2 linked regions of the Actinocorallia herbida genome follow. The protein of the gene in region 1 binds, or shares a complex with, the protein of each later gene. Links are inferred from orthologs where the notes say so. Each region holds a gene or a part of one and is shown in the gene's direction. Other genes may lie near its edges. The genes, in order: EDD29_RS07675 and smc.

What was found.
Region 2: the proteins of EDD29_RS07675 (region 1) and smc are in contact, whole or in part, in a crystal structure (PDB 3ZGX), measured with the Bacillus subtilis proteins. The link is inferred for Actinocorallia herbida from one-to-one orthologs.

The regions. Positions count from the first base shown.
Region 1 is NZ_RJKE01000001.1:1,611,798-1,625,966, forward strand. What follows is about bases 11,279-14,169. They hold EDD29_RS07675 (segregation and condensation protein A), read left to right. Parts: upstream 11,279-12,234; coding sequence 12,235-13,104; downstream 13,105-14,169. Other genes in these bases: EDD29_RS07670 (ParA family protein), read left to right, coding at 11,291-12,196; scpB (SMC-Scp complex subunit ScpB), read left to right, coding at 13,101-13,664; EDD29_RS07685 (pseudouridine synthase), read left to right, coding at 13,661-14,169. In the rest of the region: EDD29_RS07635 (ATP-binding protein), read right to left, coding at 1-3,214; EDD29_RS07640 (FAD-binding oxidoreductase), read left to right, coding at 3,472-4,830; EDD29_RS07645 (alkaline phosphatase PhoX), read right to left, coding at 4,887-6,035; pip (prolyl aminopeptidase), read right to left, coding at 6,167-7,135; EDD29_RS07655 (coiled-coil domain-containing protein), read left to right, coding at 7,271-8,455; EDD29_RS07660 (CTP synthase), read left to right, coding at 8,696-10,342; EDD29_RS07665 (NUDIX domain-containing protein), read left to right, coding at 10,354-11,013. UniProt on the Bacillus subtilis protein: Participates in chromosomal partition during cell division. May act via the formation of a condensin-like complex containing Smc and ScpB that pull DNA away from mid-cell into both cell halves.
Region 2 is NZ_RJKE01000001.1:887,191-902,706, forward strand. What follows is about bases 418-4,655. They hold smc (chromosome segregation protein SMC), read left to right. Parts: upstream 418-813; coding sequence 814-4,455; downstream 4,456-4,655. Other genes in these bases: EDD29_RS04350 (hypothetical protein), read left to right, coding at 418-538; ftsY (signal recognition particle-docking protein FtsY), read left to right, coding at 4,486-4,655. Outside these bases: EDD29_RS04345 (acylphosphatase), read left to right, coding at 1-177; more of EDD29_RS04350, read left to right, coding at 356-417; more of ftsY, read left to right, coding at 4,656-5,634; EDD29_RS04365 (hypothetical protein), read left to right, coding at 5,909-6,490; EDD29_RS04370 (ammonium transporter), read left to right, coding at 6,748-8,064; EDD29_RS04375 (P-II family nitrogen regulator), read left to right, coding at 8,061-8,399; EDD29_RS04380 ([protein-PII] uridylyltransferase), read left to right, coding at 8,478-10,745; EDD29_RS04385 (PstS family phosphate ABC transporter substrate-binding protein), read left to right, coding at 10,994-12,022; phosphate ABC transporter permease subunit PstC, read left to right, coding at 12,113-13,117; phosphate ABC transporter permease PstA, read left to right, coding at 13,121-14,341; phosphate ABC transporter substrate-binding protein PstS, read left to right, coding at 14,338-15,516. UniProt on the Bacillus subtilis protein: Required for chromosome condensation and partitioning.

The DNA.
Region 1 (14,169 bases):
CCGAGCCGCGCGCGGTGATCCCGATCCCCGCGATGATCAGCTCGTCGCCGTGCGGCAGCAGCCGCCGGTACAGCTCGCCCGGGTCGGGCGTGCCCAGACGGGCGGCGACCTCGCCCCACACCGCCGTCAGATAGCACTGCGTCCACACCGGCCGGATGACCGCGCCCCACCGGGTGACGAGCGCTCGGGCCGTCGCCTCGTCCCCCGCGTCCAGCGCGGCCAGCACCGCGACCGGACGGAGCGGCTCGATCCGCTCCGCGGCCTCCAGCAGTCCCGGCAGCAGCTCACCGACCGTTCCCCACGCCTCGTGGCACGACAGCAGGGCGTTCCACCGGCAGAACTCCAGGCCCCACAGCGTCGAGTCGGCGAGCAGGGCGCTGTAGTCGTCGATCAGGGCCTCGACGTCTCCCCAGCGGCCCTCCAGGACGGCCAGGGCGGTCTCGGCGACCCGGCCCATGCCCTGGACGGTCCGGTCCCTCGTCGCCGTCCCGATCTGCGCGGCCCTGGCGAGTTCGCGGCGGCAGCCGGGCAGGTCACCGCCGCGCACCAGCTCCGTCGCCAGGAACACCCGCGCCACCGCCTCGGCGGCGCCGACCAGCCCGGGGAGCGCCAGCATCTCCGTCAGGGCCGCCAGCCGCTCGGCCTCCCTGCCCGGCACGTAGAGGACGAGCACGAGGTTGTTCAGGGTGCGGGCCAGCAGTGCGGGGTCGCCCGTCCGCCGCGCCGTCGCGACCGCCTCGGCGGCCAGCGGCCCGCCCTCGGCCGACCTGCCCGAGTAGTGCAGCTCCTGCGCCAGGGTGCCGAGCAGCTCTGCTCTGCGCGCGTCCGGCAGCGGCCCGGACAGCGCCGCCTTCAGCAGCGCGATCGTGCGGTCGTCGCTCTCGCCGTAGTCGCGGAACAACCACTGGGAGTGCCCGCCGGAGACGCCCAGCGCGGCCACCAGGATCTCCCGGTCGCCGGCCTGCCCGGCGAGGTCGATCGCGTCGTTCAGGGCCGCGCGGGCGCCCGTGGCGTCGCCGCGCGCCTGGTGCGAGGCGGCCAGCTCGACCAGCAGCGCGCCGCGTCGGGCGGGGTCGGCGGTCCCGAGCGCGGCCAGTGCCCGCCGCCAGTGCGCCGCGGCCTCGTCGTGCGCGTTCTGGGCGGTCGCCTGACGGGCCGCGAGCACGGCGAACTCGACGGCCTTGGCCGCCCCGCCCACGGGTGCGGCCATGCCGTAGTGGTGGGCGAGGGCGGGCAGCCGGACCGTCCGGTCCATCCCGGCGGCGGCCTCGATCGCCTCGCCCACGCGCAGGTGCAGCCGCGAGCGGTCCAGCCGGCTCAGCCCCGAGTACAGCGCGTCCCGCACGAGCGGGTGGGCGAAGCCGTAGTCGAACCCGTCCGGCGCCTCGGTGAGCAGGCCCACCTCCACCGCGGGTTGGAGCCGGTCCAGGACGTCGGCGGCGGACGCGCCGGAGGCGGCGGCGAGGTGTTCGGGGGAGAACTCGCGGCCGAGGACGGCGGCGCACCGCAGAAGCGCGCCGGTCCCGGCGGGCAGCCGCGCGACGCGCCGGGCGATGACCTCCCGGACGGTCACCGGCACGCCGTCGCCGACCCAGCGCTCGGAGACCGGCAGCCGGAGCAGCTCGCCCAGATAGAAGGGGTTGCCCCCTGTCCGCTCGTGAAGGCGGACCTCGACCCTCCGGCCGCCGGGCGCACCGTGCGCCGCGAGGAACGCGCCGACTTCGGCGACGGTCAGGGGCGGCACATCGATCCGCGTCACCCTGTCCTCGCGGGCGAGGACCCCCAGGGCGTCGCCGAGCTGCTCGGGCGCGGCCCCCGGTTCGAGCCGCAGCGTCGCGACCACCACGAGCGGCAGCCGGTGCAGGTCGGCCGCGGCGAACGCCAGCAGCCGCAGCGAGGCCGCGTCGGCCCAGTGCAGATCGTCCAGGACGATCACCTTGGCGGGCCCGGTGGCCAGCGCCGCCACGGCGGCGGAGTGCAGCGCGAAAGGCTCCCGCACGGTCCCGTCGCGACCCGCCAGCATCAGCTCCGCGTCCCGCGCGCCCAAGTCCCCGAGCACCTGGAGCCACGGCCAGAACGCGGGGGCGCCGGTGTCCTCGGCGCACCTGCCCCACGCCGTGGGCAGGCCGAGCGCCTCGGCCTCCGCCGCGATCGCCCGCGCCAGCCGCGTCTTGCCCACCCCCGCCGCACCGCTCAGCAGCACCACGCCGCCCCTGCCGCGCCGCGCCTCCGCCAGCAGCTCGGCGCATCTGCGCAACTCGGGCACCCGCCCCACGAACACCCCGCCCGCCGCACCGGCCCCCGGCACGTCGATCCGGGATCCCTCCACGCCGGGGCCGGTCGTACCGGAACCGGCGGCGCCGGGGTCTGACGCGCCGGGAGGCGGGCCGGCGGGTGCCGCGGCGGGGGAGGCATGGCCGGGGGAGACGGGCACGGACGGTGGTGCGGGGGCGTCCAGGGCGGGGGACTGCTCGAAGACGGCGCGTTCCAGGTCGCGCAGGTCGAGGCCGGGCTCCAGGGCCAGCTCCTCGGCCAGCAGGGCCCGGACGCGGCGGAGCGCGGCGAGCGCGTCGGCCTGCCTGCCCGTGCGGTAGAGGGCGAGGACCAGAAGGGCCCACAGGCGCTCCCGGTACGGGTGCTCGGCCACCAGGCGCTCCAGGTCGGCGACGCACGCGGCGGACTCCCCGAGGTCCAGCGCCGCCTCCATGCGGTGCTCCAGCGCGGTGGCCCGCAGCTCGCCGAAGCGGGTCCGGACCGGCTGGGCGAAGGCGAGCCCGGCGAACTCCGCGAGCGGCTCGCCGCGCCAGAGCGCCAGCGCCCGGTCCAGCAGGGCGCGGGCCTCGGCGCGCGCGCCGCCGCGCAGCGCCCTGCGGCCGTCCTCGGCGAGCGCCTCGAACGCGCCGAGGTCCACCTGGTCCGGCCGCAGCGCGAGCAGGTAGCCCGGCTCGCGGGTGAGCAGCAACCGCGGCTCCGCGCGCGGCGCCCGGTCCGGTTCCAGCGCGCGGCGGAGCTGGGACACGTGCGCCTGGAGCGTCGCCGTGGCGCTCGGCGGCGCGGCGTCCTCCCACACCGCGGCGACGAGCCTGTCGCGCGGGACGACGCGGCCCGGCTCCAGCGCGAGGACCGCCAGCAGGGCCCGCTGCCTGGGCGTGCCGGGACGCGCGGTCCGCGCCCCGAGGTCGGTCTCCAGCACGCCGAACAGACGCACCGCCACTTCCGCCATTGTGCCCTCCGCGACATTCGACACCTCTTGGACGTTCGTGCGGAGGTCCCCGGTTGGCGGCTCTTTCGATCGGGCGCAATCAGCCCGCAAACACAGCGCAAACGGCCCACAAGAGACGACCGCGACAGTGAGGGACCGCGTCGGCGAGACCACCCGGCGCGGCAAGAACGGCGGGGACGGCGGGCCGCCGGAACCGACGGGGAGACGGGCCCGGGCACGCGCCCAGGGCCGCTGGAAAGGGAGAGCACATGACGGGGAACGAGCGGCCGATCGAAGGACTGCGCACGGCGGTGCGCGGCAGGGTCCTGATCGAGGGTGACGCCGGCTTCGAGCGGGCCGCGCTCGGCTGGTCGGTCGGCGTGCCGCAGCGCCCCCGCGCCGTCGTCGAGATCGCCGACGCCGAGGACGCGGCGGCGCTGGTCCGCTACGCGGCGGCGGAGGGCCTGACGCTGGCGGCCCAGCCGAGCGGCCACGGCGCCACCACCGCCCTGGACGGCGCGGTCGTGGTCAGGACGGGCGCGTTGAACGCCGTCGAGATCGACCCGGAGAACCGGGTGGCGAGGGTCGGCGCGGGCGTGCCCTGCGGAGCGCTGCTGGAGGCCGCGGGTGCGTACGGGCTGACCTTCCCGGCGGGCAGCTCGCCGGTGGTGACCGTCGCGGGTTACACGCTCGGCGGCGGCCTCGGCTGGTACGGCCGCAGCAGGGGCCCGGGTTCGGCGTCCGTGCGCGCGCTTGAGGTCGTGGATGCCGACGGCGTGCTCCGCAGGATCTCCGCCGTGGCCGAGCCCGACCTGTTCTGGGCGCTGTGCGGCGGCGGGGGCGACCACGCGCTCGTCACCGCCCTGGAGGTCGAGCTCTTCCCCGCCCCGGAGGTCTACGGCGGACGGCTCGTCTGGCCCGCGCACCAGGCCTTCGCGGTCCTTGAGGCCTATGCCAAGGCGACGGCGGGGGCGCCTGAGGAACTGAGCGTCTGGTGCTCCCTGATGCAGTTCCCGCCCTTCCCCGAGCTGCCCGAGCCGCTGCGCGGGCTCTCGGCGGTCGTCGTGGACGCCGCGCACCTCGGCCCGGCAGAGGAGGGCCGAGCCCTGCTCGCCGCCTTCGAGGCGGTGGACGGCGTGGTCTTCGACACCCGAGGAGCACTGCCCCCCGCCGCGCTCGGGATGATCTGCGCCGAACCGACCGACCCGATGCCGAGCCTGCACCGGGGCGAACTGCTGACCGACCTGGACGGCGCCGCGGCCGTCCTGCGCGACCTGGCCGCCGCCGGGACGGTCCACCCGCTGGTGTTCGTCCAGCTCCGCCACCTCGGCGGCGCCTACACCCGGGTGGACTCCGGCGCCTGCGGCCCGGTCGCCGAGCCGTTCCTGCTGTCGATGATGGGCGTCACGCCCGGCGCGGAGGCCGCCGCCGGCGTGGCCGCCACGCTGGACCGGATCGTCGCGGCGATGGGCCCGGTACTCGCGGGCCGCAAGCCCTACACCTTCCTCGCCGGGGGTGAACGGGTCTCGGCGGCGTTCCCCGCCGAGACCCTGGAGAGGCTCCGCGAGGTGAAGCGCGCTTACGACCCGCACGGCACGTTCCGGAGCAACTTCCCCGTTCTGGACTGACCGGGCCCGGACGGACGGGCGGGGAGGCCCGTCCGTCCGGGGCGGATCCGGCCGGATCAGGTGCGGAACGGGCCGGTGACGCAGTAGGTGATGCCGCCGGAGGACGAGCCGGACGTGCCGCGCTGCGACGAGAAGTACAGGCGGTTCCCGGCCGGGTTGAACGCCGGGCCGGTGATCTCCGAGGACGACTGCCCGGTGATCCGCAGGAACACCGAGATCTTGTCGTCCGGGGTGATCATGTTGATCTCCATGTTGCCGCCGTCCTCGGCGACGTACAGGTCCCCGTAGGACGACCCGGTGATGTTGTCGACGCCCGTGAGCGTCGCGGTGCCGGTGACGAGGCCGTCGTCGTAGGCGAGTTCATAGGTGTTCGTCAGCAGGTTGAGCTGCCACACCCGGTTGTCGCCCTTGGTGGTGAACCAGACGGTGTCGTTCGCGTACCAGCAGCCCTCGCCGCCGTTGAAGGACTTCGAGCCGGAGACCTGGGTGCGGGTCGTGGTGGGGGAGCCGTCGGGGTCGGGGACGGTCGTCCAGGTGAAGGAGCCGGAGGTGGCGGTCCCGGCGACCAGCACCTGGAGGGTGCCGGCGGACAGGTTCCCCCAGGTGGTCGGGACGAACCGGTAGAACCTGCCGTTGGTCTCGTCCTCGGTCAGGTAGATGACCTGGCGGACGGGGTCGGCCGCCGCGGCCTCGTGCTTGAAGCGGCCCATCGCCGGGCGCGCGACGGCGGTGCCGCCGAACGGGTACGTCTCCCAGACCCGCCCGAGGCTGATCTCCTCGCACGACAGCCAGGTGTTCCACGGGGTCTTGCCGCCCGCGCAGTTGGTGCTGGTGCCCGACAGGATCCGCGACGCCGCCGTCACGTTGCCGGAGGCGTCGAACTTGATCATCGAGGCGCCGCCGGCGCTCACCTCGGAGTTCGAGGTGTAGATCCAGCCGGTGCCGTCGGCGAAGCACGCGCCGCCGTCCGGGGCCTGGTGCCAGCTGTAGGACGTGCCGGACACCACCTGGCCGGTCCGGGCGACGACCTGGCTGGTGAACCCGGAGGGCAGTTGGATGCCGTTGGCGTCGGCGGCGAGCAGCGCGCCGTAGGGGGACGTGGCGTTCTGCGCGGGCGCGGCGAGCGCGCCCTTCACCAGGGATCCGGAGAATGCTGCGGTTCCGGCGGCGAGCACGCTCGCGCGCATGAAGACACGACGGTCCATGGGGGGTCTCCTTGGGAGGAAGGACGGTGCGCTTCGGTTCTCTCCGCGCACGGCGTCCTCGGGGGCTCCGCAGGATGGCCGTCAGGTGTCGATCAGATGGCAGGCATTTTTCGCATATCGGATATCGGTCGTCACTTTCCTGCGAAACGATCCGTGGCCTCGATCAGGCGGTGCAGGATGCCCGGTTCGTCGAAGGCGTGGCCCGCGCCGTCGACGAGGTGGAACTCGGCCTCCGGCCAGGCCTGGTGGAGGTCCCAGGCGGTCGCGGCGGGGGTGCACATGTCGTACCTGCCCTGGACGATCACCGCGGGGATGTGCCGGATCTTGTCGAGGTTGTCCAGGATCCACTCGTCGGAGGAGAAGAACCCGCCGTTGGTGAAGTAGTGGTTCTCGATCCGGGCGAAGGTGACCGCGAAGTCGGGGTGGGCGAACTGCCCGGCGTGCTCGGCGTCCGGCAGCAGCGTGATCGTGGCGCCCTCCCAGGTGGCCCACGCCAGGGCGGCCGGGACCCGGACGGCCGGGTCGGGGTCGTTCAGCCGCTCGTGGAACGCCTCCAGGAGGTTCTCCCGCTCCTCCTCCGGGATCGGCGCGACGTACTTCTCCCACAGGTCGGGGAAGATCAGCGAGGCGCCGTACTCGTAGAACCAGAACAGCTCGAACGGGCGCAGCATGAAGATCCCGCGCAGGACCAGTTCCGTCGTCCGCTCCGGGTGGGTGATCGCGTAGGCCAGCGCGAGGCAGCTGCCCCAGGAGCCGCCGAAGACCAGCCACGCCTCGATGCCGAGGTGCTCGCGGAGCTGCTCCATGTCGTCGATGAGGTGCCACGTGGTGTTGCGCGCCAGCGACACCTCGGGGTCGGCCGCCGAAGGCAGGCTCCGCCCGCAGTTGCGCTGGTCGAACAGGACGATCCGGTACCGCTCCGGATCGAACTGGCGGCGGTGGGCGGGCGTGCAGCCTCCGCCGGGGCCTCCGTGCAGCATGACCACCGGCTTGCCCTGCGGGTTGCCGCAGACCTCCCAGTAGATCTCGTCGCCGTCCGGCGTCGTCAGCGTTCCGGAGTCATACGGTTCGATCTGTGGATACAGGGTGCGCGGCTCCATGATCTGACATTCTGTCAGCACAGCCGAACTCCCGTGACGGTGCCCGTATGGTGGGACGGGGGAGACAGACCCGCTGCCCGGTCGTAGAGTCTTCCCTCAACGACGTCGTGATGATCCCCTGATGGAGTCTTTACCGTGAGTGACCTCAACGGAACAGGCGGCCAGCGCCCCGCACAGCCAGGCGGCCTGTCCTGGTCGCCTTCCCCCGCGCAGGCGCCCCGGGAACTCCTCACCGCGCCTCCGCTGGCCGCGCCCACCGGCAAGGCCGCCGCGTCGAACGACCCGACCCTCGCCGCGGGCTGGGATCTCGTCGACCGGCTCAAGCAGATGGCCGAGCTGCTGGGCGAGGCGCTGTCGGCCGGTGAGCGCCGCATCAGCGACGTGCAGACCGAGGCCCAGGCCCAGCTCGCCGCCGCGCAGAGCGAGCGGGAGAAGTCCCAGCGCGACGCCGCGACCGCGTGGGCGGAGGTGCAGCGCACCCGCACCCGCGCCGAGACCGCGGAGCGGCGCGTCACCGAGACCGAGGCCGCGATGCGGCAGCTGGTCACCCAGCACGACAACATGCAGGCCGCCCGCGACGACGCCCTGCGCTCGGTCGAGGAGTCCTCCAACGCCCGGCGCGTCGCCGAGGAACGGATCGCCGAGCTGTCCCGGGCGATGGAGACCGTCCGCACCGAGCTGGCCTCGGTCCGCGCGGCCCTCACGGACGCCGAGAAGACCTCCCAGGCCCTCCAGGTGGCCGCGGGCAACGCCGCGCAGGAGGCCGACGAGGCGCGCCGTCAGGCGGGCGAGGCGGGCCGTCAGGCCGCCGAGTCGGCCCGCCAGGCCGAGGACTCCCGCCGCCGGGCCGACGCCGCCGAGGGCGAGCGCGCCAACGCGATGGAGACCGCGGCACAGGCGCTGGAGCAGGCCAAGATCTCCGAGGCCGCCCGCGAGGCCGCCCAGCAGGACAAGGCGCGCGCCGAGTCCGAGGCGACCCTGGCGCTCTCGCGCTCCGAGCAGCTCACCCGCGAGCGCGACGGGGCGATGAGCGCCGTCCGCCAGATCGCCACCGAGCGCGACGACGCCCTCGCCAAGATCAAGGAGCGGGACGCCTGGGTCGACCAGCTCGCCGAGGCGGTCACCGAGCAGCGCGCCCAGCTCGGCGCCCTGTCCCAGGAGCGCGACGCCGCCCGCAACGCCGCCGACCAGGCCCGCAGCCTCATCGACGAGCTCACCCGCCAGCTCCGCGTCATCATGCCGTCCTCCCCGCTGCACAACCACGCGGCGCTCTCCGAGGTCGGCGCCACCATGACCGACCGCAACGGCTTCCCGGGATAACCCCCGCGACCTGACGAACGCCCCGGCCGCGAAACGCGGCCGGGGCGTTCGTTCGCGCCGTCGGGGAGGCCTGATCGCGAGCGTCGCGATCAGGCCGCGACGCTGCGGCGTCGGGCAAGTGTTATTCTGGTACCCCGTGGACAGGGTGGTCTTCCACCTGGTCGGCACCGCCGGAGCGGTGGGCATAGCCCGCACCGCCGGCCCACCGCAAACCGCCGCACAACGACCACGGGAGTTCTTTTGCGCCTCGCAGATTCCTCGCGCACGACCAAGCATCTCTTCGTCACCGGCGGCGTCGCCTCCAGCCTCGGCAAGGGTCTGACGGCCTCCAGCCTGGGGCGCCTGCTGACGCTGCGCGGCCTGCGGGTGACGATGCAGAAGCTCGACCCGTACCTCAACGTCGACCCCGGCACGATGAACCCGTTCCAGCACGGTGAGGTCTTCGTCACCGACGACGGGGCCGAGACCGACCTGGACATCGGCCACTACGAGCGCTTCCTGGACACCGAGCTGCACGGCAGCGCGAACGTCACCACGGGCCAGGTCTACTCGAACGTGATCGCCAAGGAGCGCCGCGGGGAGTACCTCGGCGACACCGTCCAGGTGATCCCGCACATCACCAACGAGATCAAGGACCGCATCCGCGGCATGGCGGGCCCCGACGTCGACGTCGTGATCACCGAGGTCGGCGGCACGGTCGGCGACATCGAGTCGCTGCCGTTCCTGGAGGCCGTCCGCCAGATCCGGCACGAGATAGGCCGGGACAACGTGTTCTTCCTGCACGTGTCGCTGCTGCCCTACATCGGCCCGTCCGGCGAGCTCAAGACCAAGCCGACCCAGCACTCCGTCGCGGCCCTGCGCAACATCGGCATCCAGCCCGACGCGATCGTGCTGCGCTCGGACCGCCCGGTCTCGCAGAGCATCAAGCACAAGATCAGCCTCATGTGCGACGTCGACCGCGAGGCCGTCGTGTCCTGCGTGGACGCCCCGTCGATCTACGACATCCCCAAGGTGCTGCACGCCGAGGGCCTGGACGCCTACGTGGTCCGCCGCCTCGACCTGCCCTTCCGGGACGTCGACTGGGGCGTGTGGGACGACCTCCTGCGCCGCGTGAAGGAGCCCAAGCACGAGGTCGAGATCGCCATGGTCGGCAAGTACATCGACCTGCCCGACGCCTACCTGTCGGTCACCGAGGCGCTGCGCCACGGCGGTTTCGCCAACGAGGCCCGGGTGAAGATCCGCTGGGTCAAGTCCGACGACTGCCAGACCCCCGAGGGCGCCAAGGCCCAGCTCGACGGCGTCGACGGCGTCCTCATCCCGGGCGGCTTCGGCGTCCGCGGCATCGAGGGCAAGCTCGGCGCGATCCGGCACGCCCGCGAAAGCCACCTGCCGACCCTCGGCATCTGCCTGGGCCTCCAGTGCATGGTCATCGAGGCGGCCAGGAACGTCGCCGGGATCCCCGACGCCGACAGCGCCGAGTTCGACGAGCACACGAAGCACCCGGTCGTGTCCACGATGGCCGACCAGCTCGACGTGATCTCCGGCGAGCGCGACCTCGGCGGCACCATGCGGCTCGGCCTCTACCCGGCCGACCTCGCCGAAGGCTCCATCGTCCGTGAGCTGTACGACGGCGCCCCGCGCGTCTCCGAGCGGCACCGCCACCGCTTCGAGGTCAACAACGCCTACCGGGGCGACCTGGAGAAGGCGGGGATCGTCTTCAGCGGCCTGTCGCCCGACGGCCGGCTCGTGGAGTACGTCGAGCTGCCGCGCGACGTCCACCCGTTCTTCGTGGCCACCCAGGCGCACCCGGAGTTCCGCTCCCGGCCGACCCGCGCGCACCCGCTGTTCGCGGGCCTGGTCGCGGCGGCGCTCGACCGCAAGGGCTGATCAGGGGGAAGATGATCGCCATGGACCTGCGCGACATCCCCGAGAGGTGGCCCACCGTCGGGTCCACCCAGCACTTCAAGGGCCGGATCATCACCGTCGTCGAGGACGACGTGGTGATGCCCGGCGCGGACGGCCCCGAGACGGTGCGGCGCGAGTACGTGACGCACCCGGGCGCCGTCGGGACCCTCGCCCTGGACGACCAGGGCAGGGTCCTGCTCCTGCGGCAGTACCGCCACCCGTGCGCCCACCTGCTGTGGGAGCTGCCCGCGGGGCTCAGGGACGTCGACGGCGAGCCGATGTGGCGCACCGCCGAGCGGGAGCTGCTGGAGGAGGCCGGGTACCGGGCGGAGACCTGGCACACCCTCGTCGACACGTTCCAGACGCCCGGCATGAGCGACGAGAAGGTCCGGGTGTTCCTCGCCCGCGGCCTGTCCGAGGTGCCCGCCGCGGAGATCGACTTCGTGCGGGTGCACGAGGAGGCCGACCTGGCGCAGGAGTGGGTGCCGCTGGACGAGGCGGTCGCCGCGGTGCTCGGCGGCCGGGTGCACAACGCCCTGGCCGTCTCGGCGATCCTCGCGCTGTTCGCCGCGCGGGCGCGCGACTTCGCCGACCTGCGCGACAGGGAGGTCCCGTTCGGCCCGCAGGCTCCCGCCGGGGCCGGTGACGCCTGACACACCCCCCTGCGCCGCGCGCGCCGTGCACCTGCGGAACCGTGCCGCCGACACGCGCGTCCGCCAGGAACTCGACGGGAGACGCCTCGGCGGCGACGGCGCAGGTCTACACTCGGGTAACGGACCGAGATCCGCGTGAGGCGTTCGCGCCGGCGCACTCCCGCGCCAGCAGCGCGGCCTCCGTGACTCCCGCGAGTCGTGTTGCCGCTGCTGCCCGTGGCGTCTTAGGCTCGCGACGACGATGGCGTGTCCGCGCCGTCGGGGAGGTTTGAACCTGATGCCAGACGCAGGCGCGGAAAGCGTGCTCTCAGCGGCGATCGCCACCGAGCCCGGAGGCGCGCTGGGTCCCACCCGACGGCCCGTCCCGACGTTCCCCGACCCGGCGCCGCTGGCCGAGCACGGCCCGGCCCGCATCGTGGCGATCTGCAACCAGAAGGGCGGCGTCGGCAAAACGACGACGACCATCAACCTCGGCGCGGCGCTCGCCGAGCAGGGCCGCCGCGTCCTGCTCGTCGACTTCGACCCGCAGGGCGCCCTGTCGGTCGGCCTCGGCCAGGGCGACCCGCGGCAGCTCGAGGTCACCGTCCACAACATGCTGCTCGAGAGCGACACCGAGTGGGACGACATCCTCCTGGAGACGACGGTCGACGGCATGCACCTGCTGCCGTCGAACATCGACCTCTCCGGCGCGGAGGTCCAGCTCGTCCACGAGGTCGGCCGCGAGTACATCCTTTCGGGCAAGCTCAAGTCGGCCTGCGAGCACTACGACTACGTGCTCATCGACTGCCAGCCGTCGCTGGGCCTGCTCACCATCAACGCGCTCGCCGCGGCCCAGGGCGTCATCGTGCCGCTGGAGTGCGAGTACTTCGCGATGCGCGGGGTGGCGCTGCTCATGGAGACCATCGAGAAGGTCCAGCAGCGGATCAACCCCACCCTGGTGATCGACGGCTTCCTCGGCACCATGTACGACTCGCGCACCCTGCACACCCGCGAGGTGCTCCAGCGGATCGTCCAGGCGTTCGGCGACAAGGTCTTCCACACCGTCATCAACCGCACGGTCCGGTTCCCCGACGCCACCGTCATGGGCGAGCCGATCACCACCTTCGACCCGTCCTCCATGGGCGCCAGCCACTACCGCGAGCTGGCCAAAGAGGTCATCCAGCGCTGGCAGCAGCTCACTTAGGGGTGTTCGCCTCCACTAGGCTCGACGCCGTGGAGGAGCTGCAGAGGGAAGAGGAGACCGGCAAGGGCTTCCAGGTTCACCTGGACGTCTTCTCCGGTCCTTTCGACCTGCTCCTCGGCCTGATCGCCAAGCACAAGCTGGACATCACCGAGGTCGCGCTCCACAAGGTCACCGACGAGTTCATCGCCCACATCCGGACCCTCGGGCGGAGCTGGGACCTCGATCAGGCGTCCCACTTCCTGCTCGTCGCGGCGACCCTGCTGGACCTGAAGGCGGCTCGGCTGCTTCCGTCCGGCGAGGTCGACGACGAAGACGACCTGGCCCTGCTGGAGGCGCGCGACCTGCTCTTCGCGCGGCTGATCCAGTACCGGGCCTACAAGTCCGTCGCCAAGGCGTTCGAGGCGTGGATGGCCGAGGAGGCCCGGCGCTACCCGCGCCTGGTGCCCATGGAGCCTCGGTTCGCCAACCTGCTGCCCGAGGTGCTGCTGGGACTCGGCCCCGCGGAGTTCGCCTCCCTGGCCCGGCGGACCTTCCAGCCCAAACCCGCCCCGCCGGGTGTTTCGGTCACCCACATGTACACGCCGCAGGCGAGCGTGGAGGAACAGGGCGCTATCCTTGTGGCGATGCTGCGGCGCCTGCGAAAGGCCACTTTCCGGACGCTGACCGCAGACTGCGCGGGCACCTTCGAGGTCGTCGCCCGCTTCCTGGCCCTCCTGACGCTCTACCGCGAGCAGGCTGTGGCGTTCGAGCAGATCGAACCCCTGGGTGAGCTGCACGTCACCTGGACCGGAAGCGAGGAAGGCGACATCGCGCTCGACGACGAGTTCGAGTCGCCGCCCGCGCAGGACGCAGACCAGGCCGGCGACCCCGGACCCGACGAGGAACACGACCCAGGAGGCCGGCCATGAGCGTCCCGACCGAGGAGCTTCCGCCGCTCAAGGCGTCCCTGGAGGCCGTCCTCATGGTCGTCGACGAGCCCGTGGCCGAGATCACCCTCGCCCAGCTCCTCGAGGTCCCCACCGTGCAGGTCGCCGCGGCCCTCGCCGAGCTCGCCGGGGAATACCGCGCGCAGGGCCGGGGGTTCGAGTTGAGGGAGATCGCGGGAGGCTGGCGGTTCTACACCGCCGAGTTCTGCGCCCCCGTGGTCGAGCGCTTCGTCACCGAAGGACAGCAGACCCGCATCACCCAGGCGGCGCTGGAGACCCTTTCGGTGATCGCCTACCGCCAGCCCGTCAGCCGGGCACGGGTCTCGGCGATCCGCGGCGTCAACAGCGACGGCGTCATCCGGACGCTCACGCTGCGCGGCCTCATCGAGGACGCCGGCCAGGACCCCGAGTCCCAGGCCACCCTTTACCGCACCACGGGCTACTTCCTGGAGCGGCTGGGGCTGCGCTCCCTGGAGGAGCTGCCCGAGCTCGCGCCGCACCTGCCCGACGAGATCACCGACATCGAGGACGTCTCAGCATGAACACCACCGGCGACGCCACCAGCGGCGAGGGCGTCCGCCTCCAGAAGGTCCTCGCCGACGCGGGGGTCGGCTCGCGCCGCGCCTGCGAGCAGATCATCTCCGCGGGCCGCGTGAAGGTCAACGGCCAGACCGTCAGCTGGTTCGGCGAACGCGTCGACCCGCAGACCGACGAGATCCAGGTCGACGGGCGCAAGATCTCCACCTGGAACGAGTTCCGCTACTACGCGGTCAACAAGCCGATCGGCGTGGAGAGCACCATGGCCAAGGGCCACGGCAACCGCACCCTGATCGACTTCGTCGAGGACCTGACCGAGCGGATCTACCACGTCGGCCGCCTCGACACCGACACCGAGGGCCTGCTCCTGCTCACCAACGACGGGGAGCTGGCGCACCGCCTGACCCACCCGTCGTACGGCGTGACCAAGACCTACCTCGCCGACGTGCCCGCGCCGATCCCGCGCGACCTCGGCCGCCGGCTGCGCACGGGCGTCGTGCTGGAGGACGG
Region 2 (15,516 bases), 740 kb from region 1 along the record:
GGCTCGGCGAACAACCTGCGCGACGGCCGGGTCGAGGTCGTCGCCGAGGGGTCGAGAACGGCCTGTGAAAGCCTGCTGGAACTGCTCGGATCGGGCAACACGCCGGGGCGTGTTGATGGTGTTACTGAGCGGTGGGATGCGGCCCGCGGTAATGTTGAGGGTTTCGTGGAAAGATGACCGACTGGCAATCCGCGACAGACCTGCTAAACTCTTTAGGACAGGGTTGTTACGGGTCTGTGACGTGCGACTTGACCGGCGTCCCGGCCAGTGCGACTCTAGTTGAGTTGATAACCGCTGCCCTATCATGAGTGCAGTGTGATCTCTGCTGGTTACTCAGCGTGGAGGACCCTCAATCATGGCGAAGGCTCTACTCGGCCACGTCGGCGGTCCCGACCCCCGGATGGTCGCGGAGATGCGACGTCTCCAGCGGCGGGTACGGGATCTGGAAGCCGAACTCGTTCGGCTCCAGGAGGAGAAGGACGCCCTCAGTACGTCTGAGGTCGTGCACTCCGTCGACCGAGAGCCCGCGCTCACCTGACGCGCGGCTGTATCCGGGTATATCAGTACAGACCAAGTCCACACGCGGTCAATCCCGGGTACCGACAGACAGGGACGTCGATGACAATCGCGTCCCTTTTGTCATTTCACAGGTTTTCGTCACGGCTGTGGAAAACCTCGGTGTGCGCTTCCCGACGATGGGACGATGGGGAGGCCCGGCACCGGGGTTAAGCTGCTTTCCTTCACTCCCGGCCACCACCGGTCACTCGAAGGCCCGCCGCCGGGGGCCGCATCCGTGAGGGGGACAGTCCGCGCGTGTATCTCAAGAGCCTGACCCTGCGCGGGTTCAAGTCCTTCGCGTCCTCCACGACGCTGCGGTTCGAGCCCGGCATCACCTGCGTGGTCGGTCCGAACGGCTCGGGCAAGTCCAACGTCGTCGACGCCCTCGCCTGGGTCATGGGCGAGCAGGGCGCCAAGTCGCTGCGCGGCGGCAAGATGGAGGACGTCATCTTCGCCGGCACGGCCAACCGCGCGCCCCTGGGCCGCGCCGAGGTCGTGCTGACCATCGACAACTCCGACGGCGCCCTGCCGATCGACTACTCCGAGGTCACGATCAGCCGGCTGATGTTCCGGTCGGGCTCCAGCGAGTACTCGATCAACGGCGACGGCTGCCGGCTGCTGGACGTCCAGGAGCTGCTGTCGGACTCCGGCATCGGCCGCGAGATGCACGTGATCATCGGCCAGGGCCAGCTCGACCAGGTGCTCAACGCAGGTCCCGAGGGCCGCCGCGCGATCGTCGAGGAGGCCGCGGGCGTCCTGAAGCACCGCAAGCGCAAGGAGAAGGCGCTGCGGAAGCTCGACGCGATGCAGGCCAACCTCACCCGCGTGCAGGACCTCACCACCGAACTGCGCCGCCAGCTCAAGCCGCTCGGCAAGCAGGCCGAGATCGCGCGCCGCGCCGCGATGATCCAGGCCGAGCTGCGCGACGCCAAGCTGCGGCTGCTCGCCGACGATCTCGTCACCCTCGCCGCCAAGATCGAGCGCGAGACCGCGGACGAGGACTCGGTGCGCAGGCGCAGGGCCGAGGTGGAGGCCGCGCTGGCCACCGCCCAGGCCCGCGAGGAGCACCTGGACGCCGAGTCGGCCGAGGCCGCGCCCGTGCTGGCCGCGGTCCAGGAGACCTGGTTCCGGCTGTCGTCGCTCCAGGAGCGGCTGCGCGGCGTCGCCGACCTCGCCGCGGAGCGGCACCGGGGCGCGACGGGATTCTCCGGCGAGGAGCGGTTCGGCCGCGACCCCGAGGACCTGGAGCGCGAGGCCGAGGAGGTCCGCGCGCAGGAGGAGGTCCTGGCCGAGCGCCTCGAAGAGGCCCAGGGCACGCTGGAGCAGGCCGTCGGCGAGCGCGCGGGGGCCGAGTCGGCCCTGGCCGCCGAGGACCGGCGGATCCAGCAGCTCGCCAGGGCCGCCGCCGAGCGCCGCGAGTCCCTGGCCCGGCAGCGCGCCGCCCTCGACGCGCTGCGCTCCCGCCTCCAGGCGGCGGGCGCCGAGATCGGCAGGCTCACCGAGGCCCGCCTGGCCGCCGAGGACCGCGCGGTGGCCGCGCTGGCCGAAGCCGCGGCCTTCCAGTCCGAGAACGAGGTCGACCCGCGGCTCGCCGCCGACCTGGAGCTGGCCGAGGCCGCCCTCGCCGCGGCCAAGGAGAGCGCCGCGGCCGCGCGCACGGCGGTCGAGGGGCCGCAGCGGGCGCTCAAGGCGGCCCGCGAGCAGATCACCGCGGCCCGCACCGCCGACCAGCGCGCCCAGAAGGAGACCACCGCCCTCCAGGCCAGGATCGAGGCGCTCGAACTGGGCCTCGGGTCCGCCCCCGACGGCGGTGAGGCACTGCTGTCGTCCGGCCTCGCCGGGGTGGAGGGCACTCTCGCGTCGGCGCTGGCAGTCCGTCCCGGCGCGGAGGCCGCGATCGCCGCGGTCCTCGGTGCGCTGACCGAGGCCGTCGCGGTGGCGTCGCTGGACACCGCGGCCGAGGCCCTCGCGTTCCTGGGCGAGCGCGGCGCGGCCGCCGGACTCGTCATCGGCGCGGCGCCGAAGGTGCCGGGCACGGGCGATCCCTGCCCGTCCGGAGGTGTCTGGGCGGCGGAGCTGGTGACCGTGCCCGAGCCACTGCGCCCCGCGCTGGACCGGCTGCTAGAAGGCGTCGTCGTGGTGGACGACCCGGCGCGGGCGCGGGAGATCGTCGCCGGCGAGCCCCGGCTGCGCGCGGTCACCCGCGACGGCAGGCTGCTGGGCGCCCACTGGGCGCGCGTCGGCTCCTCCAGCGGGCAGGGCCCGCTCCAGATGCGCGCCTCGCTGGACGAGGCGGTGGCCGCGCTCGGCCGGGCGCACGAGGCCGCGGAACTGAGTGCCGCGAGTCTTGAGGAGGCCGCCGAGGCAGAGGCCGAGGCGCAGCTCGCGGTCGAGGAGGCCCAGGCGCTGTCGGCCGCCGCGCAGGCCGGTGTCGGCCAGGCCCAGTCCGAGCTCGACGGGGTCCGCGCCAGGCTCCGCGAGGCCGACGCCGCTGCCGCCCAGGAGGCCAAGCAGGAGGCCCGCCTCCAGGCCGCCGCACACGCGGCCGGGCAGGAGGCCGAGCGGCTGGCGGGCAACGTCCGCGACGCCGAAGACCACCGGGACACCACCGCCGAGCGCCTCGCCGAGATGGAGGAGCGCTACGAGGCCGACGCGGAGGCCGAGCCCGAGGAGGAGCCCGACACCGAGATCCGCGAGGAGCTCGCCGAACGCGTCGGCGAGCTGCGCGGCACCGAGATGGAGGCGCGCCTCGCCGTCCGCACCGCCGAGGAGCGCGCGGGCGCCCTCGCCGGCCGCGCCGACGCGCTGGACCGGCAGGCCGAGGCCGAGCGCCGCAACCGGGCGCTCGCGGTCGAGCGGCGCCGCCGCCGCGAGGAGCAGGCGCGCATCGCGCGGGCCGTCCAGGACGGCGCGCAGATCGCGCTGGCCCGGATCGCGCGGTCCCTGGAGGTCGCGGTCGCCGAGCGGGAGGACGCCGAGCGCCGCCGTGCCGCCCGCGAGGAGGAACTGAAGATCGTCCGCGGGCAGGTCCGCGAGTACGCCACCCAGCTCGAGCGCCTGGTGAACGTGGTGCACGGCAGTGAGGTGGCGCGGGCCGAGCAGCGGCTGCGGCTGGAGCGGCTCCAGGAGAAGGCGCTGGAGGAGTACGGCATGGAGGTGGAAGGGCTGGTCGCCGAGTACGGCCCGGACCAGCTCGTCCCGCCGCAGGACCCCGAGGCGTCGCCCGAGCCGTTCGACCGGGCCGTCCAGGAGAAGCGGGCCAAGGCCGCCGAGCGGCAGATGGCCCAGCTCGGCAAGGTCAACCCGCTCGCCCTCGAGGAGTTCGCGGCGCTGGAGGAGCGGCACGCCTTCCTCACCTCGCAGCTGGAGGACCTGAAGAAGACCCGCAGGGATCTTTTCGACATCGTGAAGGACGTCGACCAACGGGTACAGGAGGTGTTCGCCGCGGCCTACGCCGAGACCGCCGAGCACTTCGCCGGGATCTTCGGCAGGCTGTTCCCCGGCGGCGAGGGCTCGCTGTCCCTCACCGACCCCGACGACATGCTCGCCACCGGCATCGAGGTCGCCGCCCGTCCGCCCGGCAAGAAGGTGAAGCGGCTGTCGCTGCTGTCCGGCGGGGAGCGCTCGCTGGTGGCGATCGCCTTCCTCGTCGCGGTGTTCAAGGCGCGGCCGAGCCCGTTCTACGTGCTCGACGAGGTCGAGGCCGCGCTGGACGACACCAACACCCAGCGGCTCATCGGCGTCTTCGAGGAACTGCGCGACACGTCCCAGCTCATCGTCATCACCCACCAGAAGCGGACGATGGAGGGCGCGGACGCGCTGTACGGCGTCAGCATGCGCGGCGACGGCGTCTCCCAGGTGATCAGCCAGCGGCTCCGCGAGGCCGAACCGGCCTGAGCGCCCGGAGTCTGCGAGACTGGACGGGCTATGGAATATCTGATTCTCGGTATCGCGCTGCTCGTGATCATCGCGGTCGGCGGGACTGTCGCGCTGCTGCGGTCCCGCTCGGGCGCCCCGACCATCGAGGCGCCGCCAGAGGCGCCGCAGATCACCGAACCGAAGGGCACCGGTGCGGATCTCGGGGAGGGCGGGGTCGCCACGGCCCCGGCGCCACCCTCCGCCCAGGCGCCGCCCGCGCCCGAGATCGAGGTGCCGCCGCCGAGCGCGGGCCGGCTCCAGCGGCTGCGCGCGCGCCTCGCCCGCTCCCAGAGCACCCTCGGACAGGGGCTGCTCGCCCTGCTGTCCCGGGATTCCCTGACCGACGACGACTGGGACGAGATCGAGGACATCCTCATCACCGCCGACGTCGGCGTCACCCCGTCCCGGATGATCGTCGACGAGCTGCGCACCCGGGTCCGGGTCGACGGCAAGCGGGGCCCGGACGAGGTCAAGGCGATGCTGCGCGAGCAGCTCATCGCGCAGATCGGCCCGGATCTCCCGCGCGGCCTCAAGGTGGACAAGCACGGGGGCAACCCGGCGGTCGTCATGGTCGTCGGCGTCAACGGCACCGGCAAGACCACGACCACGGGCAAGCTGGCCCGCGTCCTGGTCGGCGACGGCAAGTCCGTCGTGCTGGGCGCCGCGGACACCTTCCGCGCCGCCGCAGCCGACCAGCTCGTCACCTGGGGCGAGCGCGTGGGCGCCAGGACCGTGCGCGGCCCGGAGGCGGGCGACCCGGCCAGCGTCGCGTTCGAGGCGGTCAAGGAGGGCATCGCCGAGGGCGTCGACACCGTCATCATCGACACCGCGGGCCGGCTGCACACCAAGGTCGGCCTCATGGACGAGCTCGGCAAGGTCAAGCGGGTGATCGAGAAGCAGGCCGCGGTGGACGAGGTGCTGCTGGTCCTGGACGCCACGACGGGCCAGAACGGCCTCACCCAGGCCCGCGTGTTCGCCGAGGCGGTGAACATCACCGGGATCGCGCTGACCAAGATGGACGGCACCGCCAAGGGCGGCATCGTCATCGCCGTCCAGCGCGAGCTCGGCGTCCCGGTGAAGCTCGTCGGCCTGGGCGAGGGCCCCGACGACCTCGCCCCGTTCGAGCCCGGCGCCTTCGTCGACGCCATCCTCGGCTGATTTCCCGGAAAGGCCCGCGGAAGATCGGGCCGGAGACCAGGAAGAAAGATCGGTTTGACGGAATCTAGCCGCTGCGGATAACCGGGCTTGGAACGTTCCCCCTCGATCTGTGCTTACGTGAGGAGATAGGCACGAACCCGTACAGATCGGGGGGATCGAAGTGTCAACACCGACCAGGCGCCCGCACGGCGCGACATCCGCGGGGGGAGAGGCCGCTCCTGGGGGCGCGCCGAGCGGTTCGCCCGCCCAGACGACCGGGGGAATGCACGGGGAGATGGCCGCAGAACGCGGTATGCCCCCGCTGCTTTCCGCCGAGCAACGCATCACCTCGACGGCGTCGAAGGCGTCGGCGATCTCCGCGGGAGTGCTGATCATCGGCACTCTGCTGCCGTGGATAAGCGTGACCTTCTTCAGCGCCGCGACGATGAGCGGCGTCCGGTTGTGGGAGGGCAAGATCGCGTTGGTCCTCGCCTTCCTCGCCGGTGCGATGGCCCTGGCCGCGCTGGTGACCGACGGCAACCGCCGCGGCATGCTCATGGGCTCGGCCATCTGCGGCGTCCTCGCGTTCATCGCCTGCGTGGTCTTCGCGTTCCGCTTCGGTAACGCGCTGGACATCCCGCCCGTCCTGGGCGGCAGCGAGGCGGTGGCGCTGGCCGACGCGGGCATCGGCCTGGACGCCGGCTGGTACCTGTCGATCGCCGCGAGCATCGCGCTCACCGGCTTCGCCCTGTGGGGCGCGATGGCGCACAAGCAGACGGCCCAGGTACCGGGCATGGAGTGGGTCGACCCGGGTGCGCCCGGCGGCACCCACACGGCGGGAGGCGCGCACACCAGCGGCACCCACCGTCAGCCCTGACCCTGCCAGGCAAGGGGGACCGGCCCACGCGGGCCGGTCCCCCTTTGCGTCCCGAGATTTCGGGAAAGTCACGGTTCGGACGCTGTATTCGATGATCGCTTGACGCGGGTTGGAACGATGCGAGAGGGGAAACACTTGTGAAACATCGGTTCTGCATGTTTCACACGTCGGAAACATCTGTGCCGCGAGGGTGAAACCGCCGAGGAAGAGTCTTCTGGGCGAAAGGCAAATCCGCACTTGGAGGGGCGCTCTTCCTCATGGATAAGATCGACACCGGCAGTACAGCCTGGATGATCGCGGCCACCGCGCTCGTTCTGCTGATGACCCCAGGCCTCGCCTTCTTCTACGGCGGCATGACCCGGGCCAAGTCTGTCCTGAACATGATGATGATGTCGTTCGTCAGCATGATCACGGTCACCGTTCTCTGGGTTCTCTTCGGCCACTCGCTCGCCTTCGACGCGGCCGGCAACGAGACGGTCAACAAGTTCGTCGGCGGCCTCGACGCCTGGGGCCTGCAGAGCCTGATCACCACGGCCACCTCGGATGAGGGCGGCATGCCGTCCCTCACCTTCTCGGCCTTCCAGCTGACCTTCGCGATCATCACCGTCGCCCTGATCTCGGGCGCCATCGCGGACCGCGCCAAGTTCGGCGCCTGGGTCGTGTTCGGCGGGCTGTGGGCCACGCTGGTCTACTTCCCGGTCGCGCACTGGGTCTGGGGCGGCGGCTGGCTCACCGAGCTGGGCATCGAGGACTTCGCGGGCGGCACGGTCGTCCACATCAACGCCGGTGCGGCCGCTCTCGCGCTCGCCCTGGTGCTCGGCAAGCGCAAGGGCTGGCCGAAGGAGCCCATGCGCCCGCACAACCTGCCGTACGTCCTGCTCGGCGCCGCGCTCCTGTGGTTCGGCTGGTTCGGCTTCAACGCCGGCTCTGAGCTCGCCGTCGACGGCACCGCCGCGCTGGCCTTCATCAACACCCAGATCGCCGCGGCCGTCGCCGCCGGCGCCTGGCTGCTGGTCGAGAAGCTCCGCGACGGCCACGCCACCTCGCTGGGCGCCGCCTCCGGCGCGGTCGCCGGTCTCGTCGCGATCACGCCGGCCTGTGGTTTCGTCGACCCCTGGGCCGCGGTCCTCCTGGGCGTCCTCGCCGGTGCGGCCTGCGCCTACGCGGTCGGCCTCAAGTACAAGTTCGGCTACGACGACTCGCTCGACGTGGTCGGCGTGCACCTGGTCGGCGGTGTCATCGGCGCCGTGGCCCTGGGCTTCCTCGCCCGCTACCCGTTCCTCGACGGCCAGGAGCAGGGTGTCCTGTACGGCGAGCACGGCTGGCGCCAGCTCGGCCTCCAGGTGCTCGGCCCGGTGGTCGTGGGTCTCTACTCCTTCGTGGTCTCCTACATCCTCGGTAAGGTCATCGACATGACCATGGGCTTCCGGATCTCCGAAGAGGACGAGGTCAACGGCATCGACATCGCGGCCCACGCCGAGAGCGCCTACGACCTGGCCCCCTCCCACTCGGGCACCGCCTCCTCGATCTCGGCCCCGGTCTCCGACATCAAGAAGGTTGAGGCTGACGCGTGAAGCTGATCACCGCCATCATCAAGCCGTTCAAACTGGACGACGTGAAGGCCGCCCTGGAGACCTTCGGGGTCAAGGGCATGACCGTCAGTGAGGCCAGCGGCTTCGGCCGTCAGAAGGGCCACACCGAGGTCTACCGAGGCGCCGAGTACAAGGTCGACGTCGTGCCGAAGATCCGCCTCGAGGTCCTCGTCGAGGACGAGGACGCCGAAGAGGTCATCGACGTGGTCGTGAAGGCCGCGCAGACCGGCAAGATCGGCGACGGCAAGGTCTGGTCGACCTCGGTCGACACGGTGGTCCGCGTGCGGACCGGCGAGACCGGAGCCGAGGCCCTCTAGGCGGCTGTCGGGTTCGGGGGAGAGCGCGAGGGGCGTTCCGGAGTACATTCCGGAGCGCCCCTTACTCTGTGCGGAGAGGTGAAGGGCTTGAGTTTCGCGACGGAACGGGCCACCCGGGTGGCCGAGCTTGACGAGTGGCTTGCGGAGTTGGTGGCGGACGCCGAGGGCGTCGCGCTCGTGGCGGTCGGCAGCCTCGGCCGAAGAGACCTCACCCCGGGAGGGGATCTCGACCTCGTCCTGCTGCACGAGGGACGGGCGGACATCGCCGAGCTCGCCGAGAAGATCTGGTACCCCGTCTGGGATCGCGGCCTCCAGCTCGACCATTCGGTGCGCACGGTCGCCGAGGCCAGGGCCGTCGCGGGGGAGGACCTCAAGGCCCTGATGGGGCTGCTGCACGGCAGGTGCGTCGCGGGGGACCGCCGGCTCGCCGAGGACGTGCGCTCCAAGGTGCTGGCCGACTGGCGCGCCTCGGCGCGGACCCGGCTGCCGGAACTGCGGGAGATGACCGCGGAAAGGTGGGAACGGCTGGGCGAGCTCGCCTTCCTCCTGGAAGGCGACGTCAAGGACGCCAAGGGCGGACTGCGCGACGTGCACGTGATGCAGGCCGTGGTCGCGACCTGGGCGGTGCCCGAGCCGTCCTCAAGGGTCAGGGCCGCCTACGACACCCTCCTCGACATCCGTCACGCGCTGCACAAGCGCACGGGCCGCTCCGCCGACCGCCTCCTGCTGCAGGAACAGGACGGCGTCGCCGAGGAACTCGGCCTGGCCGACGGCATCGCGCTGCTCGGGGCCGTCGCCGAGGCCGCCCGGACGATCTCCTACGCGGCCGACACCGTCTGGCGGAACGTCGAGCGCTTCTGCGCCCCGCCCGCGCGCGCCGAGCGCACGCCCATCGCCGACGGCCTCGTCGAGTACCAGGGAGAGGTGGTCCTGGCGCGCGGCGCGAACCTCGCGGACCCGTCGATGCCGCTGCGCGCGGCCGCCGCCTCGGCCAACGCGGGCCTCCCGCTCGCCCCCGCGACGCTCGACCAGCTCGCCAAGTCCTTCACCGCCCTGCCCGTCCCGTGGCCGGAGTCCGCCCGCACCGCCCTGGTCTCGCTGCTGGGCGCGGGCCCCGCGGCGATCCCCGTCTGGGAGGGGCTGGACCAGGTGGGCCTCGTGGTGCGGATGATCCCGGACTGGACCCGGGTCAGGAACCGGCCGCAGCGCAACGCCGTCCACAAGTGGACCGTCGACCGGCACCTCATGGAGGCCGCCGCGGGCGTCGCGGCCCGCATCCGCGACTCCTCCCGCCCCGACCTGCTGCTCGTGGGCGCCTTCCTGCACGACATCGGCAAGGACGGCTCGGGCCGCGACCACTCGATCGCGGGCGCCGAGCACACCCGGGTGATCGCCGCCTACCTCGGCTTCCCCAAGGAGGACGTCGAGGTCCTGGAGGCCGTCGTCCTGCACCACCTGCTGCTGCCCGACACCGCGACCCGCCGAGATCTCGACGATCCGCGCACCATCGAGACCGTCGCCGAGGCCGTCGGGACGCCGCTCGTCCTCGAACTGCTGCACGCGCTCGCCGCCGCCGACGCGGGCGCGACGGGCCCCGCCGCGTGGGGTTCCTGGAAGGCCAGGCTCATCGACGAGCTCGTCCGGCGCACCGGGGCCGCCCTGCGCGGCGACGAGCCGCCGCGCACGCCCGCGCCGACCTCCGCCCAGCTCGCGCTGGCCAGGCACGACGGCGTCGCCGTCCGGGTCAGCAGCTCCGCGGTCCGCGGCACCTGGGCGCGGCACACGGGCGGGTCGCTGAGCATCACCGTGGTCGCCTGGGACCGTCCCGGGCTGCTCTGGCAGGCCGCGGGCGTGCTCGCCCTGCACAGGCTGGTCCTGCGCACCGCACGGACGTTCTCGCACGGCGACGTCGGCGGCGGCAACGCCGTCATCGAGTTCACCGCGCAGCCCGAGTTCGGCAGCCCGCCGGAGCCCGCGTCGATCGAGGCGGACCTGCGCCGCGCCCTCGCCGGGCGGCTCGACGTGGCCGACCGGCTGGAGCGGCGCGCCAAGGCCGTCCGGACCAGGCCCGGCGTGCCGGTCGCGCCGCCCAGGGTCACCTTCGTGGAGGAGGCGTCGAGCACCGCCACCGTGGTGGAGGTCCGCGCGCACGACAGGCCGGGCCTGCTGTGGCGGATCGGCCGGGTCCTGGGCGACTGCGGCCTGCACATCCGCGCCGCGAAGATCGACACGCTGGGCTCGGAGGCCGTCGACGTGTTCTACGTCGTCGGGCACGACGGCGGCCCGGTGACCGACGACGTGCTGCGCGGCGAGATCGAAGAGGACATTCTCAGCGCGCTCGGCTGACGTCGGCGCACGGCACCCCACCGGACACGGTTCCGGCGGGGTGCCGTCGCGTTCCGGCCCTGGGACGCGGTGACCGCGTGTGATGTTCGCTGTCTTTTGTGTTGTTTGTTAGCAATTCGCCTATTGAGGTGAGATCGGACATCTGAACCGGCGTCGTGCGTTCGTCTGGTGGGCCCAAGGTAAGCCTCCGCGAGCTGAGTGGCTCGCCGGCGGCGGTCATGCCGCCGAAGCATCTTCGCGGAGGAAGAATGCTCAAGAAGATGGTCCTCAGCGCGGCGGCAGTCGCGCTGGCCGTCTGCGCCGTCCAGGTTCCGGCGAACGCCGACCCGGGCTTCACGCCGGCCAAGACCGACTTCGTCGGGGTCGGTTCGGACACGACGCAGGACGTCGTGAACGCGCTCGCCGCCGCGTACAACAAGACGAAGCCGGCCAACAAGCTCGCCAGCTTCAACGCGACCGGCTCGGCCACCTTCGTGCCGAAGAAGGGCCTGCCCAAGCGGGCCCGCGTGGTCGGCTCCAGCAACGGCATCAAGGCGCTGCTGGCCGACACCGAGGGCGCTTACGACTTCGCCCGTTCCTCGCGCGCGAAGAAGACCGACGGCAGCGAGGCCACGCTGAGCTTCTACGCCTTCGCGCAGGACGGCGTCACCTGGGCGGTGAACTACAACAGCTTCGCGCCCAAGAGCCTGAAGAAGTCCCAGCTCGCCAACATCTACAAGTGCTCCGGCGCGGCCCGCTACTGGGACCAGGTCGGCGGCAAGAAGAACGGCAAGAAGCGCGTCGCCATCAAGCCGTGGCTGCCGCAGGCCGGCTCCGGCACCCGCTCCTTCTTCCTCGGCGCGATCGGCCTGACCGACGCCCAGGTCGGCTCCTGCGTGAACCAGAAGGCCACCAACATCGAGAACGACGGCACCAAGGTCGGCGCGGGCCGCGCCGCCATCGCGCCGTTCTCCATCGCGCAGTGGGTCGCCCAGGCGATCAACCACAAGAGCGATCGCCACGGCAAGCTCGTCCTCGGCAAGATCTCGGGCGTCTCGCCGACCACCGGCAAGATCACCGTCACCAAGAAGGGCGGCGTCAAGGGCAAGAACATCCGCCTGAACGCCGCCGACTTCCCGCACCAGTTCCTGCGGCTGGTCTACAACGTCGTCCGCACCGGCGACGCCGCCGAGTTCGAGCCGGTCTTCGGCCCGACCGGCTACGTGTGCGACCAGACCGCGCTCATCCGCTCCTACGGCTTCGAGCCGATCGGTGGCGGCTGCGGCGCGCTGTCCTAGCCGCGGCACGCGACTGAAGCACCCGAGCCGAAGGCGACCGGCGCCGTCCGGTCGCCTTCGGCCCTTGTCCTCGTAAGAACGGTCAGCACGATGAGCATCGCCTCTCCGGCGCCTCCCCATGCCGAGCCCGTCGCGGAGCAGAAGCGGCGGACCACCGCGCGCCTCCTCCCGGTGGACGTCGCCTTCCGCACGGCGGTACGCGGCTCGGGCTTGACGCTCCTGGTCATCCTCGGCTTCATCGGCCTCTTCCTGGCCCTCCGCGGCTTCTCGGCGCTCGACACCGCCGGGCACCGCTTCTTCACCACGCAGACCTGGGACCCGGAGCTGCACGACTTCGGCATCGCCTCGGTGCTGCCGGGCACCGTCGAGATCGCGCTGACCGCGCTGGTGGTCGGCGTGCCGATCGCGGTGTTCGCCGCGCTGTACATCAGCGAGTACGCGGCGCCGGGCATGCGCCGCGCGCTGATCGCGCTCATCGACCTCATGGCCGCGATCCCCTCGATCCTCTACGGGCTCTGGGGGGTGACGTTCCTCCAGCCGCGCCTGATCGGAGTCTCGCGCTGGCTGTCGGACCACGCGTCCTTCCTCCCCTTCTTCCGGGTCGACACCGACCACGCGGACCCCGGTTCCTTCACCTCCTCGCACTTCATCGCCGGCCTCGTCGTCGGCATGATGGTGATCCCGATCTGCTGCTCGCTGTCGCGGGAGGTGTTCTCCCAGGCCCCGCAGGCGGAGCGGGAGGCGGCCTACGCGCTCGGCTCGACCCGCTGGGGCATGATCCGCACCGTGGTGCTGCCGTTCGGGCGCGGCGGCGTCATCGGCGCGGCGATGCTCTCGCTGGGCCGCGCGCTGGGGGAGACCATCGCGGTCGTCCTCATCATCTCCCCGGACTTCCGCGCCACCCTCCACGTGCTGGAGGGCGCGGGCAACTCCATCTCCGCGCTCATCGCGCTGCGCTACTCCGACTCCAGCGAGTTCGGCCTGTCGGCCCTCATGGCCGCGGGACTCGTGCTGTTCGCGGTGACGCTCGTCATCAACTTCTTCGCCGCCATGATCATCAACCGCAGCCGTTCCGGCGCGTCGACCGAGGCCTGAGCCATGACCATCGCCGATCCGCGCACCGACCCGCCCGCCGCGACCGACCGGGCGGCGGAGCCCCGGCCGGCGCCGCGCGGCCGCTTCCGCCCCGGTGGCGCCGTCCGCGAGGACCGCTTCGCCCTGGCCGGGGCCGCCGTGGCGAGCCTGACCCTGGTGTGGATCCTGTTCACCAGGCTGCTGCCCTTCACCGGCGCGCTCGGCTTCGCCGCGTGCTGGTACGTGGCCTTCCTTCTCCTGTACGCGGTCATCGTGACGCACGAGCACGGGCGGCTCGCCGCGGCCGACCGCCTGGTGAGCGTGCTCGTGCACAGCGCGGGGCTGCTCACCGTCACCGTCATCGCGGCGATCCTCGGGTTCACCGTGCTGCGCGGGGCGCAGGCGTTCGCGCACGCCAACTTCTTCACCCAGACGATGTCCGACACCGGCGCGCTCGACCCGCTCACCAGCGGCGGCGTGCTCCACGCCGTCGTCGGCTCGCTGATTCAGCTCGGCATCGGGGTGGCCATCGCGATGCCGCTGGGGATCGCCACCGCGCTGTTCCTGGTCGAGGTCGGCGGGCGGCTGACCCGTCCGGTGCGGCTCATCGTCGACACGATGAGCGCGCTGCCGTCCGTCCTGGCGGGGCTGTTCGTGCTCGCCGCCTTCATCCTGACCTTCGGGTTCCAGAAGTCCGGTCTCGCCGCCGCCCTGGCCATCGCGATCATGATGGTGCCGATCGTCACCCGGGCGTCCGAGGTCGTCCTGCGGCTGGTGCCGGGCGGGCTGCGCGAGGCCGCCTACGCGCTCGGCGCCGGGCAGTGGCAGGTCGTGCGGCACGTGGTGCTGCCGACGGCGCGCTCCGGCCTGGCGACCGGCATCGTGCTGGCGATGGCGCGCGGAGTGGGCGAGACCGCCCCGGTGCTGCTGACGGCGGGGTTCGCGCGCGGCATGAACGCCGACCCCTTCGAGGGGAACATGACGAACCTCCCCCTCTACATCTACACCTACGTGAAGTTCCCGCAGCCGGACATGGTCTCGCGGGCGTTCGGGGCGGCCCTGGTGCTGGCGCTCGTCGTCCTCGTGCTCTTCACCGTCGCGCGCCTCCTGGGGGGTGCGGCGCCCGGGCAGATGACGCGCCGCGCCCGCCGCAGGCTCGCGGCGGCCGAGCGCGCCTCCGCCCCGGCCCCCGCCCCGCTGCCGGTGAAGTCACCCCTCCCATCCGAGAAGGAGACGTCCGCATGAGCGCTCGACGTCTGGGGGCGCTCGCACTGGCGTCCCTGATCGCACTCCTGCCCGTCCGCCCCGCCGCGGCGGCCGATTTCGTGCCCGTGACGGGCAGCGGCTCGACCTGGAGCCAGGTGGCGCTGGACCAGTGGGCGGCCGCGGTCAAGAAGAACGGCATCACCGTCAACTACACCGGGTCGGGCTCGACCGCGGGGCGCACCGACTTCCGCAGCTCCCAGGTCGACTTCGCCGTCTCGGAGATCCCCTTCCAGCTGCACCCCGAGGACGGCAGCCCGGCCGAGGTGAGCAAGCGCGCCTACGCCTACATGCCGATCGTCGCGGGCGGCACGTCGTTCATGTACCACCTCACCAAGAACGGCAAGCGGGTGGAGAACCTGCGGCTGTCGGGCGACACGCTCACCAAGATCTTCACCGGGAAGATCACCAACTGGAGCGACCCGGCGATCACCAAGGACATGAACGGCGTGGCGATGCCGAACCGGAAGATCACTCCGGTGACGCGCTCGGACGGCTCGGGCACCACCGCGCAGTTCTCCCTGTGGATGGACACCCAGTACCCCGACCTGTGGCGGCCCTTCTTCAAGAAGAAGGGCCTGACCTCGTACTATCCGACGCTGCCCGGAGGCAAGCAGCAGAACGGCTCCAACGGCGTGGCCGCCTACGTGTCGGCCAGCTACGGAGAGGGCGCCATCACCTACGTCGAGTACGCCTACGCGCGGAACGCGGGCTACCCGGCCGTCAAAGTGAAGAACAAGTCCGGCTACTTCACGCTGCCGACCGCGTCCAACGTCGCGGTCGCGCTCACCAAGGCCGAGATCAACTCCGACCTGACCCAGAAGCTCGAGGGCGTCTACGACAGCGCCGACAAGCGCGCTTATCCGCTGTCGAGCTATTCGTACATGATCATCCCGACGTCCACGCAGGCGCCCTTCACCAAGGAGAAGGGCCAGACGCTCTCGACGTTCATCGACTACTTCCTGTGCTCCGGCCAGCAGAAGGCGCCGGAACTCGGCTACTCGCCGCTGCCGAAGAACCTGGTCGAGGCCGCCTACACGCAGATGAACCGGATACCCGGTCACATCTCGGCGGGGGCGGACCTGTCCACCTGCCACAACCCCACCTTCGAGGGCGGCGAGAACGTGCTGCTCAAGACCGCCCCGCAACCCGAGGCG